DNA from 2 places in the Chryseobacterium sp. 1B4 genome. Region 1 is predicted to be linked to the other one. Evidence: riboswitches for the same ligand, from Rfam matches in the RefSeq annotation. Region 1 holds a riboswitch; the other holds the start of a gene.

The links. Region 1 has a riboswitch for cobalamin ahead of metE (5-methyltetrahydropteroyltriglutamate--homocysteine S-methyltransferase). Riboswitches for the same ligand answer to the same signal wherever they lie in the genome.
Region 2: linked by a shared signal. The riboswitch ahead of OWR28_RS18530 (acyl-CoA thioesterase) and the one ahead of metE (5-methyltetrahydropteroyltriglutamate--homocysteine S-methyltransferase) in region 1 are both predicted to bind cobalamin.

The regions. Positions count from the first base shown of each region.
Region 1 is NZ_JAPNUF010000007.1:946,758-954,639, reverse strand. Features, by position in the region: gene OWR28_RS14370 (hypothetical protein) at 1-601, opposite strand, end outside; gene OWR28_RS14365 (hypothetical protein) at 968-1,039, opposite strand; gene OWR28_RS14360 (transposase) at 1,050-1,397, opposite strand; gene OWR28_RS14355 (PLP-dependent aminotransferase family protein) at 1,821-2,426, opposite strand; gene OWR28_RS14350 (aminotransferase class I/II-fold pyridoxal phosphate-dependent enzyme) at 2,420-3,298, opposite strand; gene OWR28_RS14345 (GNAT family N-acetyltransferase) at 3,392-3,943, shown strand; gene OWR28_RS14340 (hypothetical protein) at 4,040-4,582, shown strand; gene OWR28_RS14335 (Lrp/AsnC family transcriptional regulator) at 4,655-5,116, opposite strand; cobalamin riboswitch at 5,311-5,495, shown strand; partial or broken gene metE (5-methyltetrahydropteroyltriglutamate--homocysteine S-methyltransferase) at 5,670-7,882, shown strand, end outside.
Region 2 is NZ_JAPNUF010000008.1:468,026-475,907, forward strand. Features, by position in the region: partial or broken gene OWR28_RS18515 (endonuclease MutS2) at 1-696, shown strand, start outside; gene OWR28_RS18520 (ATP-binding cassette domain-containing protein) at 1,386-2,048, shown strand; gene OWR28_RS18525 (hypothetical protein) at 2,171-2,878, shown strand; cobalamin riboswitch at 2,913-3,092, shown strand; gene OWR28_RS18530 (acyl-CoA thioesterase) at 3,208-3,591, shown strand; gene OWR28_RS18535 (HD domain-containing protein) at 3,642-4,232, opposite strand; gene OWR28_RS18540 (XAC2610-related protein) at 4,241-4,816, opposite strand; gene OWR28_RS18545 (PadR family transcriptional regulator) at 5,318-5,647, shown strand; gene OWR28_RS18550 (PspC domain-containing protein) at 5,659-6,522, shown strand; gene OWR28_RS18555 (hypothetical protein) at 6,483-7,379, shown strand; partial or broken gene OWR28_RS18560 (1-acyl-sn-glycerol-3-phosphate acyltransferase) at 7,696-7,882, shown strand, end outside.

The DNA.
Region 1 (7,882 bases):
ACATTATTTTCTTAAACTCATTCAGGTACATCTCTGATTTTGATAAATCATTTCTCAGATAATACTCTTCTGCCAGGTCTGTTGCGAAAAGACTCAGAAAAACCTTTTTATAAGGACTTTTATTACTCATCTTTCTTATCTCCTCATAACCTCTGTATAGATAGACCAAAGCAGAATCCTTTGTACTGCCTGCTGCTGTTTGAATGTTTTTCGCTTTTGTCCTGTCAACAAGCCCTTTTATCAAATAACTTTCTTTTGCAGGTATTTTATTAAGAAGGAGCAAGGAGTTGCTAAGTGCTTTCTGAGATCTTTTAATATATCCCAGTTCAGAATAAACCACAGCTTCCTGTATAAGAAACATAGATAACAAATAATGATTATCATCTTTCTTTGCAAGACTTTTACCTTGCATAATCTTCTCAAAGGCGTCTTTATAATTCTGTTCATTCAGGTAAACTTCTGACATTTTCAGATCAGCCTGTATCATTCCGTTGGTGTAATCAATCTCTTTAGATTGGTAATATATTTCAGTACAGATCCGTAAGACTTCACTGCTTCCTTTGGTGGCATAAATATCTTTACCCTGAACAGCAACAATCATACTATCAATACTTTTTTGCTGTTCATTATTGTCCTGTGAATAACAAAAATTATAGAAGACAACTAAAATTATCAGTAAAAATTTAATTTTCACAAATAAAAGTTTTTAAATATTGGATAAATCCCATGGGTAAACACAATTGATGCAAAAGATTTACCTATTAAAGTTACTTATTTATTATTATATTTTATCGGATTATCATCATATATGATGACTAAGTTTTATATCTGTACGGATATAAGTAATTGTTTAAACTTTTTATAATATCCGATACTGCTTTTTGAACTCCATTGTCTCAACAGAGTGTAAAAGGGATAAGAATATATGTGATTGTATAAGAGACTGTAGAAGAACTGTTGATTACAACTAATGAAATCCATTTTTATATTTACCAATCCATTTATATAATGTGGTTTTAGGAATTCTGTATTCATTCATCACTTCCTTTTTACTTTTTTCCCTGAATCAATAAGCTCCAGAATGAATGAAATAATTTCCTGGGTGTAGAGTTTTTTCTAAACTGTGGGAGCGAAGATCGGGCATTGCTGTTATTTACTTTGGCAGGAGGTGCATAAAGGATCAGGTAATTGGAATAGACCCTGAAAAAATCATATTCAAGCAAAATACTGAATCTTAGAATCAGATCACTTTCTATGGATTTCTGGGATAATATTTTCGTTAATTCATCATCTGTACATTTTATAAACTTACAGATTCTGTTATTATCTATATTATATTCTTTTATTCTTTGGGTGATGAGGTCACCCATATGGATATTCTTAATATCGTAAATCATCCGTAGTATTAAATTTGTGTTTTTTAAAATAAAAATATTTGAAGCAGATTACAGCATTTTCAAATCGTATGCAAAATTATTAAGATTGCTTAAATACAGGAATTGTCATGACTGTCGATAACTGTCGAAACTTATCAAATTGTGTTATTTGCTGACTGATTTTACCTTTCTGGGAAAAAATCAGCCATGAAAATATAAACTTTTAAATCCGATCATTAAACCTGTTTTTTACAAAATAAATTAAAATAGCTAGCTTTCATTTACTATCAAAATCAAATTACAATACAATTTTTGACATATTGGCTGTCAAAAAAAATATAAAGTCTAAAATTGTATGATTTTTTTCGCAATGCAAATTTATCGATAGAGTGGTTTGGGTATGTAGTCCGATTTTGATAAAATATATAGTCCAGTTTTTTAAGCTTAGATTAATCCTTTCAGAATTTCTACACTCCGCTCAAGCTGGTCTATAGTGGATGAGGCAAAACCCAGACGTATTGCATTCTGATCATATCCTTCATACCGGTGTAAACTGCCATCTGATATGTATAAGCCTTTTGAATAAGCGTATGCTGCCAGTTTTTCAAGATTAATGCTCTTATCAAACTCTGTCCAGACAGTCATTCCTCCTTCAGGAACTGAAAAATCTATTGCTTTGTTAAGCTCAGATTTCAATAAATTACAGAAATGATCCCGTCTGCCCTGATATATACTTAAAGCTTTCCTCGTATAGCGCTGCACCGTTCCGTCGTTTATAATATCTGCTATGGCATTGTCAAGGATATGATCTCCCTGCCGGTCCAGCAATACACGTATATTGGAAAGATGTTTAATGACATTTTCTGAAGCCACCAGATAACCCATACGAAAGGCAGGAGAAAAGCTTTTACTGAAAGAACCGCAATAGATGACCATTCCGTTTTCATCAGCACTGGCCAGCGGTAGTAAAGGGCGGCGGCTATAGTGAAAGTCAAAATCATAGTCGTCTTCAAAAATAATAAAACCATATTCATTGGCAAGTCTCAACAGCTCAAGTCTTCTGTCAATACGGAGCGATACCGTAGTTGGATAATGATGGTGGGGGTTACATATACCATCCTCACTTTCGTTTTTTTACAGATCTTTTTCAGTTCATCCACACATACCCCATACTCATCTACAGGAATCCCTATGTGTTGGGCTTTGGCATGTATAAAATTGTGTTCTGCACGCTGCCATCCCGGAATTCCTGATACTACTACATCACCGGGGTTTATCAATCCTGTACAGACAAGATTAATTCCCATCAGGGTTCCGCGAACGGATAAAATATTTTTCAGAGAAGTTTTTAATCCTCTGGTTTCGTTCAAGTGATTGGATAAGGTGGTTTTGTAGAATTCGGAACCATCAGGAAAACTATAGCTCCCGAATTTATCATATAAACCGCTTCTGGTCAGCTGGTTTCTGTAGGCTCTGTAAAGTTCTTTTAAGGGGGCCAGCTTCGGATCCGGATAACCGTCATCCAGATGAAGATCTGAGTTGGGAATAAAGTAAGGATTAGGAAGGTAATGATTTTCATGAAGTTCAAAACCTGCTGTTTTAATTCCTTTATTGCTGACAATATCCTGAAGCTTTTCAGGATCGGGTTCCGGAATGTGTGAGGAAACAAATGTCCCGCGTCCGATGAAGCTTTCCAGCCAGCCCTGCATCTGTAATTCATCAAATGCTTTAGACGCTGTGATCCGATTGATATTGAATAGTTTTGCTATCTCTCTTGAAGAAGGTAGTTTTTGTCCTGTTTTTAATTTCCCCTGTCTGATAAGGATTAAAATTCCATCTGATAACTGGAGATATACTGCCCGGTTGGAAGCAGGATCAATGGTTATGTGATTCAGCAGACTTTTAATAATTGGACTATCCATTTTATTTGTATTGGATTACAAATATACTCCAATGTGCAGTTAATTTTGCTGCAGTTAAATAATAATCAAAATAAAATTTAAAACAGAAATAATATGAAATTTAGTATTCAGCCTCATTTAGAAACTGAAAAAGTAGATTTATATCCTTTGAAGGAAGAAGATTTTGAAGAAGTGTATGCAGCAGCGGCAGATCCTAAAGTCTGGGAGCAGCATCCCAGTAAAGACCGATGGAAAAAAGATGTATTTAAAGTGTTTTTTGACGGAGCCATTCAAAGTAAAGGCGCATTCCGGGTGGTTGACAAATTCACGGGAAAGATTGTAGGAAGTACCCGCTTTTATGATTATAATCCCAGTGAAAACAGCATCTTTATAGGATATACCTTTTATTCGGTGGATTGCTGGGGTAAGGGAATAAATCCGGTTGTGAAAGCCGCTATGTTAAACTATATTTTTCAGTATGTTGAAAAGGTGTATTTTCAGATTGGAGCTGATAATGTCCGTTCACAAATAGCAATCGGCAGGATTGGAGCAGAGAAAGTAGGTGAAGAGGAAGTAAGCTATTTTGGAGAAAGCTCTTCATTGAATTATATCTATGAAATATCAAAAGAGAAATGGGAAGTTTATTGTAGTTCTGCAAAAAAATAAAATAATTAAAGGGATATATTATTAAAGTTTTGTAGGACTGAATAATGTAATTTTAATACCTTTAACCTTCAAATCATTAGAATTTTAAATTATTCCATGAAGACGAAATCATTCAGTTTTATTGTAACAATCTTTTTTCTGGCATTAAGTGTAACCGCATTTTCACAGAAAACAGCAGCTTTAAATTCCTTATTAGACAGGAATTCAGAATTTATTTTCCCGCAGACAACCGATAAAATCTCAAAAGCATTGAATGTAAAGCCGGTTTTTTATGAAGATGCCAATGAAGAAAAATATGTGAAATGGCCAATGAAGACAGGGCTTGAAATGTATACCAGTCTGGGAAAGGATAATACAGTTAATGAAATGTTTTTTGTTACTTCAGACGACAGGCCAATAGTAGTAGAAGGGCTTCCTTTCGGTCTTATCATGAACAAAAGTACATTGCAGGATTGTAAAACAAAGTTCAGTAAATACGGTGCGAAGGTACAGAAAATGGGTGCAGGAAGTGAATTCCCCGGAGGGTCAAAACTTGTTTTTAAAAAAGGCAAACATTATGCAACACTGCAGTTCGACAGTAAAAGCCTGTTAAAATCATTAAGTTTAACAACAGGAGTTATAAATCCGGCAGTGAATTAATCAGCCGCAAAAATACTACACAATCCGTCAAATAATGACGGATTTTTTATTTGTAACGTGGACTTTAAAAAATTATATCATCAATCCATGGTTGTTTTTTACCTCAGCCATCACAAAAGTACTGTGGGTACTTCCTATAGAATCTACGGAGCCCAGTTTATTGAATACGAAATCCTGGTAATGCTTCATATCCCTTACCTGTACTTTCAGAAGAAAATCAAAATCCCCTGAAATATTGTAGCATTCGGCAACTTCTTCTATTTCCAGAATCTCTTTTACAAAATCATAACCGACAGATCTGTCATGAATTTTCAGCTTGATCTGACAGAAAACGGTAAATCCGCGGTTGAGCTTTTCAGCATCGAGAACTGCAGCATATCTTTTAACGAAGCCTTCCTGTTCAAGCCTTTTTATTCTTTCAAAAACCGGAGAAGCAGAGAGGTTTACCTCTTTGGCAAGTTCTTTTACGGTCAGTTTGGCATTTTTCTGGAGCAGCCTGAGCAGCTGTAAATCCTTATCATCGAGTTGTTCCACAGAATATTATTCTTTAAAATTATAAAAACGGTCAAAGATACAGGATAATATGCTTTTAATTGTTATTCATACGGTTTTATTTGCTTAATTATTGCATTTTGACTGAATTTTATTCTGTATTGTTAATTTTACCCAAAATTAAAAACTTTTACAGAAAGCAGCTGCTGAAAGTAAAAGTACAGTTCTTTAGAGATACTTCATCAAACAGAAAAGGTTTTACTTAACGTAGATTAATAGGGAATCGTGTGCAAATCACGAGCTGTCGCGCAACTGTAAGTAACACGCCAAAGGTTTCTGTCCTTGCATATCCACTGCCAAAGCGGGAAGGATGACAGAAACTGTTACAAGTCAGGAGACCTGCCTTTACTGGATTGACAGTGCTTTCGCGGTCTGAAGCTTTGGGTCATACAGATGATATATCAGATAAGTACGTTTTCTTCTGTGGGAAAACTGTAGGGTCTGCTATGCCATTTTCCCCGGAATTTCTATTCGTTAAGCATTAAGAAGCATTTAAAAAGACTTTAAATCAAGTTTTAATATAAAAGTTTAAAAAATGCAAACTCACATTCTGGGCTATCCGCGTATTGGTAGCAAAAGAGAACTCAAAAAAGCCTGCGAGCAGTATTGGTCAGGTAAAATCCTTCCGGAAGAACTTCTGAATACAGGCAGAAATATCTGTAACCAAAACTGGAATATTCAGAAAGAAGCAGGAATAGATCTTATTCCGTGTAATGATTTTTCATACTATGATCAGGTTCTGGATATGAGCCTTGTGGTGGGGGCAATACCGTCCCGCTACCATGAAGTGGTTCTTAAAAAGAATAACTCTGAGCTGGATCTTTATTTTGCCATGGCAAGAGGATATCAGAAAGAAGGACTGGATATCACAGCAATGGAAATGACCAAATGGTTCGATACCAATTACCATTATATTGTTCCCGAATTTTATAAAAACCAGCAGTTTAAACTGAGCTCAGATAAAATTTTCAATGAATTTGCAGGAGCAAAGCAGGCTGGGATCAACGCCAAACCGGTTATTATCGGGCTGGTTTCTTATCTGTTATTGGGAAAAGAAAAAGAAGAAGGATTTGATAAGCTGGATCTGGCCGGAAACCTTCTTCATGTATACTCGGAAATTTTAACCAAACTTCAGGATCAGGGCGCAGAATGGATTCAGTTTGATGAACCTTTTTGGCATTGGATTTAAATGAGAAGGCAAAAGAAACATATCATTTTGTATATGCTGAAATAAGGAAACGTTTCCCAAAACTGAAATTTATTATTGCCACTTATTTTGAAGGATTAAAAGATAATGCATCACTGGCTGCTTCACTTCCTGTGAATGTGCTGCACGTAGATCTTGTAAGAAATCCTGAACAGCTGGATGATATACTGTACATTATTCCTGAAAGCGTAAGTCTGTCATTAGGGGTGGTTGACGGAAGAAATATCTGGAAAAATGATTATCAAAGTCATTGTCTCTGATAAAAAAAGCAGTGAATCAATTAGGCTCTGAAAGAGTTTTGATCGCACCATCTTGCTCATTGCTGCATTCCCCTTGTGATCTTGATTTTGAAACCAATCTTAATCCTGAAATTAAAAACTGGCTGGCTTTTGCCAAACAGAAAGTAACGGAAGTAGTAACGCTTAAAGAGCTGGTATCGGAAACAGAAATTGATCAGATTCTTGAAGCTTTTGAAGAAAATAAAAAAGCAGTTGAAAGCAGAAGAACTTCTTCTCTTATTCATAATGATCAGGTAAAGCAGAGAGCTAATGCTGTAACAGAAAAGGATACGCAAAGAATTAATATCTTCAGAATCCGTAAAGAACAACAGCAAAAAGCATTACAGCTTCCTTTATTCCCGACAACAACTATCGGGTCGTTTCCGCAGACTGCAGAAGTAAGAAGCTGGAGAGCAAAATTCAAAAAAGGAGAACTGACAGCAGAACAGTATGACAGGCTGCTGAAAGAAGAAACGCAAAGAACAATCCGCTGGCAGGAAGACATCGGAATTGATGTACTGGTTCACGGAGAATTTGAGCGCAATGACATGGTAGAGTATTTCGGAGAACAGCTGGAAGGATTTGTATTCACTAAAAACGGCTGGGTACAGAGTTACGGAAGCCGTTGCGTAAAGCCTCCTGTAATCTTCGGTGATGTTTCCCGCCCAACTCCGATGACGGTTTACTGGTCTCAGTATGCACAATCCCAGACTGAGAAATGGGTAAAAGGAATGCTTACAGGTCCTGTTACGATTTTACAATGGTCTTTTGTACGTGATGATCAGCCACGTTCGGAAACGTGCAGGCAGATTGCATTGGCGATCCGTGATGAAGTGGTGGATCTGGAAAAAGCAGGGATCAGAATTATTCAGATTGATGAACCTGCGATAAGAGAAGGCCTTCCGTTAAGAAAAACCGACTGGCAAATTACCTGAAATGGGCAGTGGAAGCCTTCAGAATTTCAGCAAGCGGAGTAGAGGATGCTACCCAGATCCATACACATATGTGCTATTCGGAGTTCAATGACATTATTGAAAATATTGCTGATATGGATGCAGACGTAATTACGATAGAATGTTCCCGTTCCCAGATGGAGCTTCTGAATGCTTTTGCAGACTTTAAATATCCGAATGAAATCGGCCCCGGGGTATACGATATCCATTCACCAAGGGTTCCGTCAAAAGAAGAAATGATTGAGCTGCTGAGAAAAGCCCAGAATGTAATTCCTGCCGGCCAGCTTTGGGTAAATCCTGACTGCGGGCT
Region 2 (7,882 bases), on a different contig from region 1:
AAGCTGGAAGTAGGGCAGGCAGGAAGTTCATTTACCTTTGAAGTTGCAGAAAAGAATAAAATTCCAAGGTTTATCATCCATTCTGCCAAGAAAAAGGTAGAACATGATATTGTTAATCTCGATAAAACGATTGTAAAACTGCAGCAGGAAAAATTTGAGGTTGAGAAACTGAAATCCGACCTTGCAGAAAGAAAAGAATCTGTAGAAGATAAACGTGATAACCTTCAGAAACTGAATGACCAGCTTCAGCAGAAACTTTTCAATTTCCAGAAGCTGTATGAAGAGGAACACCGTAAACTTCAGTTCGGAAATAAGATTGAGGCATTCATCGACAGCTATACCAAAGGAAAATCCAGAAAGGATGTTGTAAAAGATTTTGTAAAGCTCCTTGAACAGGAGAAATTCAGGAAATTAGGTACCGATAAGGATGAATCCAAACGTCTTCAGGTTGTTAAGAGAAAAATTACCCAACAGCTGAAAAAAGAGGAAGTGATTGAAAAAATTGCTGAAACCAATGAAAAACTGGAGGAAAAACGTAAAACCGACCGTGCTGTGTGGATGAAAGTCGGGCAGCGTGTTCGTATTACAGGAAGCACCAGTGTGGGTACCATTGAGAAAATCTCACGTAATAAAGTGATTGTCAATTACGGCACTTTCAAAACCACGATTGACGCGGATGAGCTTGAGAGAATTTAATTAGTCTGAGGATTAATGTATGCAAATACAGAGAGCACTTTTCAGTGCTCTCTCTTTTTATTTATTTCTTAATGAATCTTTTAATTTTTCTCTTGTATAAAGGTTTTTAATATATTTGAATTCATAAAGTTGTTTAAACTTTACAAAACCGCAAAAGTCACAAAAGGGTTCATTCTAAATGCTTGAGTTCACTGAAGTAAGTTTAAAATGATACCGCAGAAAAGTTCACATAAGATGAAAATCAAAGATTTTCACAAAACTTAGGTGTACTTATTATGCATAAGGTCTGGTTCTGAAAAAACTGAAGTGTTTAAAACTTTTGTGCCTTTTGTGGTTTAAATAACGATTATAAAAGTTTAAACAACCAACCTCCATATATTTAAATATCGGATACCTATTCTAAAAGTATTGAACATGGTCAGAAACTTTACTATTCTTTGGATTTTTTATAAAAAAACCCTCATTCCTACCTTGCTGTTTTCGTTACTTATTTCTTTTCTGCTCCCCTACAGAACTGAAACATTTGGATTAAGTTTTCTTTTAATTTTACCGGTTCTTCATTACTTTATGTACGAAGTAAGGTTTAAAAGCGAATATTATTTTTACGCTAATTCAGGATTTTCAAGAACTTTTCTTTGGACAGGAACGATATTATCAGGATTTCTTGTAAAAACTATAACACTGTTCTTATGAGTAAGCTTCATATTGATAGTGTAACAAAATCTTTCCATGAAAGGAAAATTCTGCAGGATATTTATATAGGATGCGAAACAGGGCAGGTTATAGGGTTATTAGGCAGAAATGGAAGCGGAAAATCAACATTGATGAACATTATTTTCGGCACTGAATATGGCGATACTCAGTTTATAAAATATGACAACACTATTCTGAAAAACATTTCCGACAGAAAAAACCGGATCTCCTATTTGCCACAGGAGCTGTTTCTACCCCAATATATAAAAATCAAAAACCTGATTCCCCTTTTTTGTAACCAAAAGAATACTGAATTACTTTTTAATTCAGAGTTTGTACAACCTTTTCTTCATGAAAAACCTAAAAACCTTTCCAAGGGTGAGCAGAGAATCATTGAAACCCTGATGATTATTTATTCTGAAGCGGATTTTATTTTACTGGACGAGCCATTTCATAGTCTTTCTCCTAAGGTTACTGAAGAACTAAAGAAAAATATACTTCTGGAGTCAGCCCATAAAGGATTTATTATTTCTGACCATAATTTTAAAGATGTTCTGGATATTTCTGTACTTATGTATCTGCTTTCAGACGGCCATCTGAAACAATTACAAGATTTAAATGAACTGCAGCGGTATAATTATCTTCCGAAAAGCATTTAATTTATATATTTGAAGGAACAAAAAATTTTCATGATGACTTTCATAAACAAAGCATTCTATTTATCTGCTTTCAGTATTTTTCTTTAGCCTTTGTAAAGGGGCAGAATAAAGTTCCTTTCGGAGTGGTAAAAGCTGACGAGGGATATGCCAATGTGCGGGTTCATAAAGACAATTACAGAAAAATTGTAGATAAGATCCGTATGCGCAAAGGTGATGTATTTGTTTATGTAAAGCCTGCTCCGGGAGAAACAGAATGGATCTGGATCAAATATCCCGAGAAACAGGATGATGACAAGCCGTTTGTGCGTTATGAAACTCTTGATAAAGAAGGAATGGTGAATAAAGAGCGTATTGCTTATATTGATCAGCTTCCCGCCTATACCCCTTCCAAATCTAAAAACGGAAGATCACTTATTTTCACCGACAATTCCGATCCTAAAATCCCTACTGCCCAAAGAAGCAAAGTGGTGATTGATATCTATCCTTCCAATGCAGGATACCGTAAAAAGGAAAAAGATGCGGAAGGAAAGCTCCTTACCATTGACAAAGTAAAACCCTGGGGAATCGGAAATGATCTTCCCGAAGGGATGACTGAAATCAAATCAATCAGGGTACAACAACCCGGAAGAGGTTCTGTTTTTGTAAGGGAAGCCATCAAAAACATGTTCCAGCCTACCATGGATTTTGAGAACGTCGGAGTAACTTCCCTTGATAACGATAATATTTTTCTTTATATGATCAACGGTTCAGGAGAAAACAGATATACAACGCTGTGGACCATCAAGAAAGGAAGGGTAATCAGCCAGATTATTTTCCATAATCCGGAATAAATTCATTATTTTTGCATCCGAAAAGTTTTAATACTTATTCATCACAGAAATTGGTTCTGCATCACTGCAGATTAAAAGGGAACCGTGTGAAAATCACGGACTGTCGCGCAACTGTAAGTAACTGAAGTCTTTATCAAAGATCCACTGTGCGAGGCATGGGAAGGAGATAAATGATGTTACAAGTCAGGAGACCTGCCTTTTTCTTAAACATGTAACTTTCGCGATCTGAAGTTGTATTGATCTGATGAATTGTTTCAGGAATTTCCAAAGTTCCTGTCATTGTTCTGTTGTTTTGATATCTCTCATTTCGCTTTAATTAATAATGATATATGACTACAGAAGAAAGAATTGAAGCATCCGAAACCAGAATCTTTAAAGCGGTTTTCCCTAACACAACCAATCATTACGATACCCTTTTCGGTGGTACGGCTATGCAGCTGATGGACGAAGTAGCTTTTATCACAGCAACCCGTTTTGCCAGAAAAAGGGTGGTAACGGTAAGCAGTGACAAAATCGATTTCAAAAAACCTATTCCTGCCGGAACTATTGTGGAACTGATCGGGAAGGTTTCATACGTAGGAAAAACCAGTATGAAAGTAAATGTTGAAATTTACACGGAGCAGATGTATTCCTACGAAAGAGAAAAAGCTATTGTAGGTGATTTTACTTTTGTAGCGATTGATGAATTCAAGAAACCAATTCAGATACTATAAATACTAAAAATTTCGGGCGGCCTCTGGCCGCCCGAAATTTTTCATTGAAATTATTTCAAAACCTTTTCCGTTTCCAGACTTCTGTTCAGTAAAAGTTCAAAGGCCTCACCCATTTCATCTGATGCCCTGCTGATCGCATTTTCAAGCATATTTCTGATTTGTTTTTCTGTGACTCCTGCTTCAGTCCAGCTTTTTCCCGCAGTATGGGAATTTAAGATAAACGGCATGATTCTGTCAATCCCGCAGGCGAAAATAGCATCCGGAGTCTTTTCTTCCTCAAACTCAAGCCATAGATTAAAGAACTCTGTACGTAAAGGTTCATCCAGAATTCCAAAGATCTTCTGGGCAGATGCCTTTTCTCTTTCAAACTTTCCTACCATTGCTTTTTCATCAAAAATAAAAGTATCTCCGGCTTCTATTTCAACCAGGTCATGAATGGAAAGCATCCTTATTACTCTTAGTAAATCAATATCTGCACGGTTTTTGGCATAAGGATAAAGGATCTGAGCCAGGATAATGATCTGCCATGAATGCTCTGCTGTATTCTCTCTCCGGGAATCGTCAGCATTGTAATTTCTTCGCTGCACATTTTTCAGAGCATCCACTGCCAGGATAAAATCGATTTCTTTCTGAATTTTCATCTTACTTTTTATTTTTTGTTATACTGATCTGCCGGATATACCTTGGTTTTGGTAATCCATTTATTATTGATCTTTTCTTTCGTTATTACCCTTACCTGATCCTCATTGGTCATATCTTCCTCTTTTTCAAGCACCCTGTCCAGCCCTTTGTTCGGAATGACAGCATATTCTGTTGTAAAAAGCCTGCAGCAACCGGACTTACCGTAGGAAATAAGACGTTTGCGTTTGGCGTCTGTTTCAAAAAAATCAAAACCACTCGAGCCCAGGTCTGTAAGTTCTTCACTTTTCACAAATGCCATTCTTGTGCTGTTGAATACATACACATCATAAGAAGCCGAGCTGTAATTTCCCATATTCCCGTTTCTTATCGCCACATCTTCGGTTCCGTCAAAATTAAAATCATCTGTAATGACTGAACGCTGGTCATTTGCCAGAGGAATCAGTTTCCCCGGAATCAATTTTTGTCCCTGTTTCGGATTTAAAACAAGGTTATCAGAAACAAAACTCTGTACCTTACTGTTATTATTGTCAAACAATTCTACCGTTCCTTTTCCTCCACATTGGCCATCATTACAATTTTCCACATGGATGATTGCGTTATATTTCTTGGATACATTTTTTATTTCAAACTGATATTGCCCAAAGCATAAAGGGCCCAATAAAAGAAATACCGGCAAGTGTTTATAGCTGTTCAAAATATTCATGGTAATTGTAAATGGATTAAGTGTCTTTTCCTAACAAAAATACGAATCATTATGCCGATCTCAAAATCCCAGGCTCTTTATAATGATAAGTGATAGATGATCAATAGTAAAAATAAAAGATGGAAGTGGCCTATATAGATAATTCTTAAAATTTAAAGTTTTTTTGGTCTTTTTTTGCCAAAATTTATTCTAACAAAAAATCAATACAAAAATTATATAGCTGATTATCAATTAATTAAATTATTTATTTTAAAAATTTCACTACTTTGTATTGCATAATACCATTTTATTTACATATCTTTGTAATGTAAAATTAGAATAGGCTCAGCTAGCTAGGAGCATTTTTCTAAAAATATAACTAATTAACAAAACTTATCAAAGATGAATACTGAAAATACCAAAGCGCAAATGCGAAAAGGAATTCTGGAATTCTGTATTCTAAGTCTCATCAATCACCGTGAAATGTATGTTTCCGATCTGATTGACGAACTGAAAAAAGGGAAACTGGATGTAGTGGAAGGGACCCTCTACCCTCTTCTTACAAGACTTAAAAACGGAGAGTTTCTCTCTTACAGATGGGAAGAATCTACTGGAGGCCCGCCCAGAAAATATTATCAGATCACAGAAAAAGGAAAACTTTTCCTGGATGAACTTCTCAATACATGGAATGAGCTGACAGCCTCAGTAAATCAAATTACCCAACAAAATTAAAAAACAAAGCTATGAACAAGACACTCTCAATAGGACTCGCAGGTTTTTCTTTTACCATAGAAGAACACGCATATATAAAGCTCAGCGATTACCTGAATGCACTGAGAAACTCACTGGAGGCTTCAGAAGCGGATGAGGTAATGCATGACATAGAAATAAGAATGGTGGAAATTTTCAAAGATTCTTTAGGAAAACGTGAAGTGATCAATGACACCGATGTAGAAAAGGTAATTGCACAGATCGGAAGCCCTGAAAAAATCGAAGAGCAGGAAGAGGCTTATTTTTCCGAAAAAACATCTGCCAGAAAAAATAATTCAGGAACTTATTATACAGATAAAAAACAGCTTTTCCGTGATCCGGAAAAACAAAAAGTAGCAGGAGTTTGCGCAGGTTTAGCTCAATATGTGGGAATGGACATCACTACAATGAGAGCAATCTGGCTTGGGATCTTTATCTTAGGAATTTTCACAGCAGCCATTTCCTCTTCATTAATAGGACTTTTATATGTAATCCTTTGGATCGTACTTCCAAAAGCTGAAACAGCAGCAGATTTCCTGAAAATGCAGGGAAAGCCTATGAACTTCGACAATCTTAAGAATGAGTCTAATAAGCTGGTACAATTTGCCAATGAATCTACTCAGAGGGTCGGAGAAATCTACACTGAAAACAAACCTTATATCAACAATGCAGGAAGCGGAATCTGGAATGTATTTAAGTACATCGTAGGAGGATTCTTCGTACTGATGGCTGTAGGAAGCATTATAGGAGTATTTGTATTATTCGGTCTTTTCGGGATGGATACAGACTTCCTGGTGCCAATGAAATCAGATTCTATATGGATGATCAGGGGCTGGATAAAGTACTGGCAGCCATGATGGTCATCGGAAGCTTAATTCCGGCAATCCTTTTCAGCTTATTAAGCATCAAGATCTTCTCTCCAAAAACAAAACTGAGAAATATCGGATGGGTTGTAGGAGGTTTATTTCTTCTTCTGATCGGACTGGGAACTTACTTCGGAATAAGCATGGCTAAGAAGGACATGATCTACAGAGGAAGCAAGGAAGATGTGGAAAATGTTGCCATCAATACTACTTCAGATACAGTGTATGTAGACGTAAAACAGGTTAATATCCCTCAAAACTTCAAAGCTTACAACAATAATATTTATTCAGATAAAAGATCCGTTTATGAAGAAGATTATATCTCTGTAGATGTTACAAGAAAACCGGATATCAAAACGCCTTATCTGATCATCAAAAAAGAAGGAAACGGATATAACTTCCCTATTCAGATGACTGTTCCTGTAGAAGTGGTAAATAATAAAGTATTACTTCCGAACTATATAAAATATCCGTATGAACACAGATTCAGAGACTATAGCCTAGATTATGAACTTGTAGTTCCACAAAAAATGGTGGTTATTTCAATGAAAAAAGACCGCATCAATATGGATGGGGATCTGGATGGAGATGGTATCAATGACAACGATCAGGATAATGACGACGACAATAACAATGTACGAATTGAAAAAAATAAAATCACGGTAAACGGTTCCAGTATCGAATACAACTCTGATGATAAAGACAGTATCATTGTAAACGGTAAAAAAGTTCCGAACAGCCAGGCAAAGAAAGTAATTGATTCTGCAGTGTCTACTATCAAGAAATCAAACAAGGACATGGACATCAAAATCAAAGACGGAAAAAACGAAATTTCCATACAAACTAAATAATTAACTTCAGAGAGTGGTAGAAGGTGTGAGTGGATGGCAACCGTTTGAAATTCACACCCTTCTTCTCTCAGAAAAGTGAAAATAAAACAATATTTAGTTTCCTATATGAAAAAAATGTTTTAATTTCGTAAAGCTAAAAATTTAATAACCAAACAAACAAAAACACAGCTTCATCATGATACAATTTGCAATGGAATTCGTAATGAAAATCGTAGATTTAATTAGCGGTTTGTTTTAAGAGCGATAATATTTCAATATATTTGTAAAGTATAACCAAAGTTTGGTTATACTTTTTTGTTTTTAACCCAAGAAATCTATGAAAAAGCTGATAGGCAAAGCAATGTTAAAGATATTAGGCTGGAAGGTCGTTCTGCAGGGCGATGTCAACAACCTGAACAGATGTATACTGGTAGTGGCTCCACATACCCATAACATGGAATACATTTTAGGAAATTTCGCCTACTGGTCTTTAGAAAAGCCTTTAAAAATTATCATTAAAGATG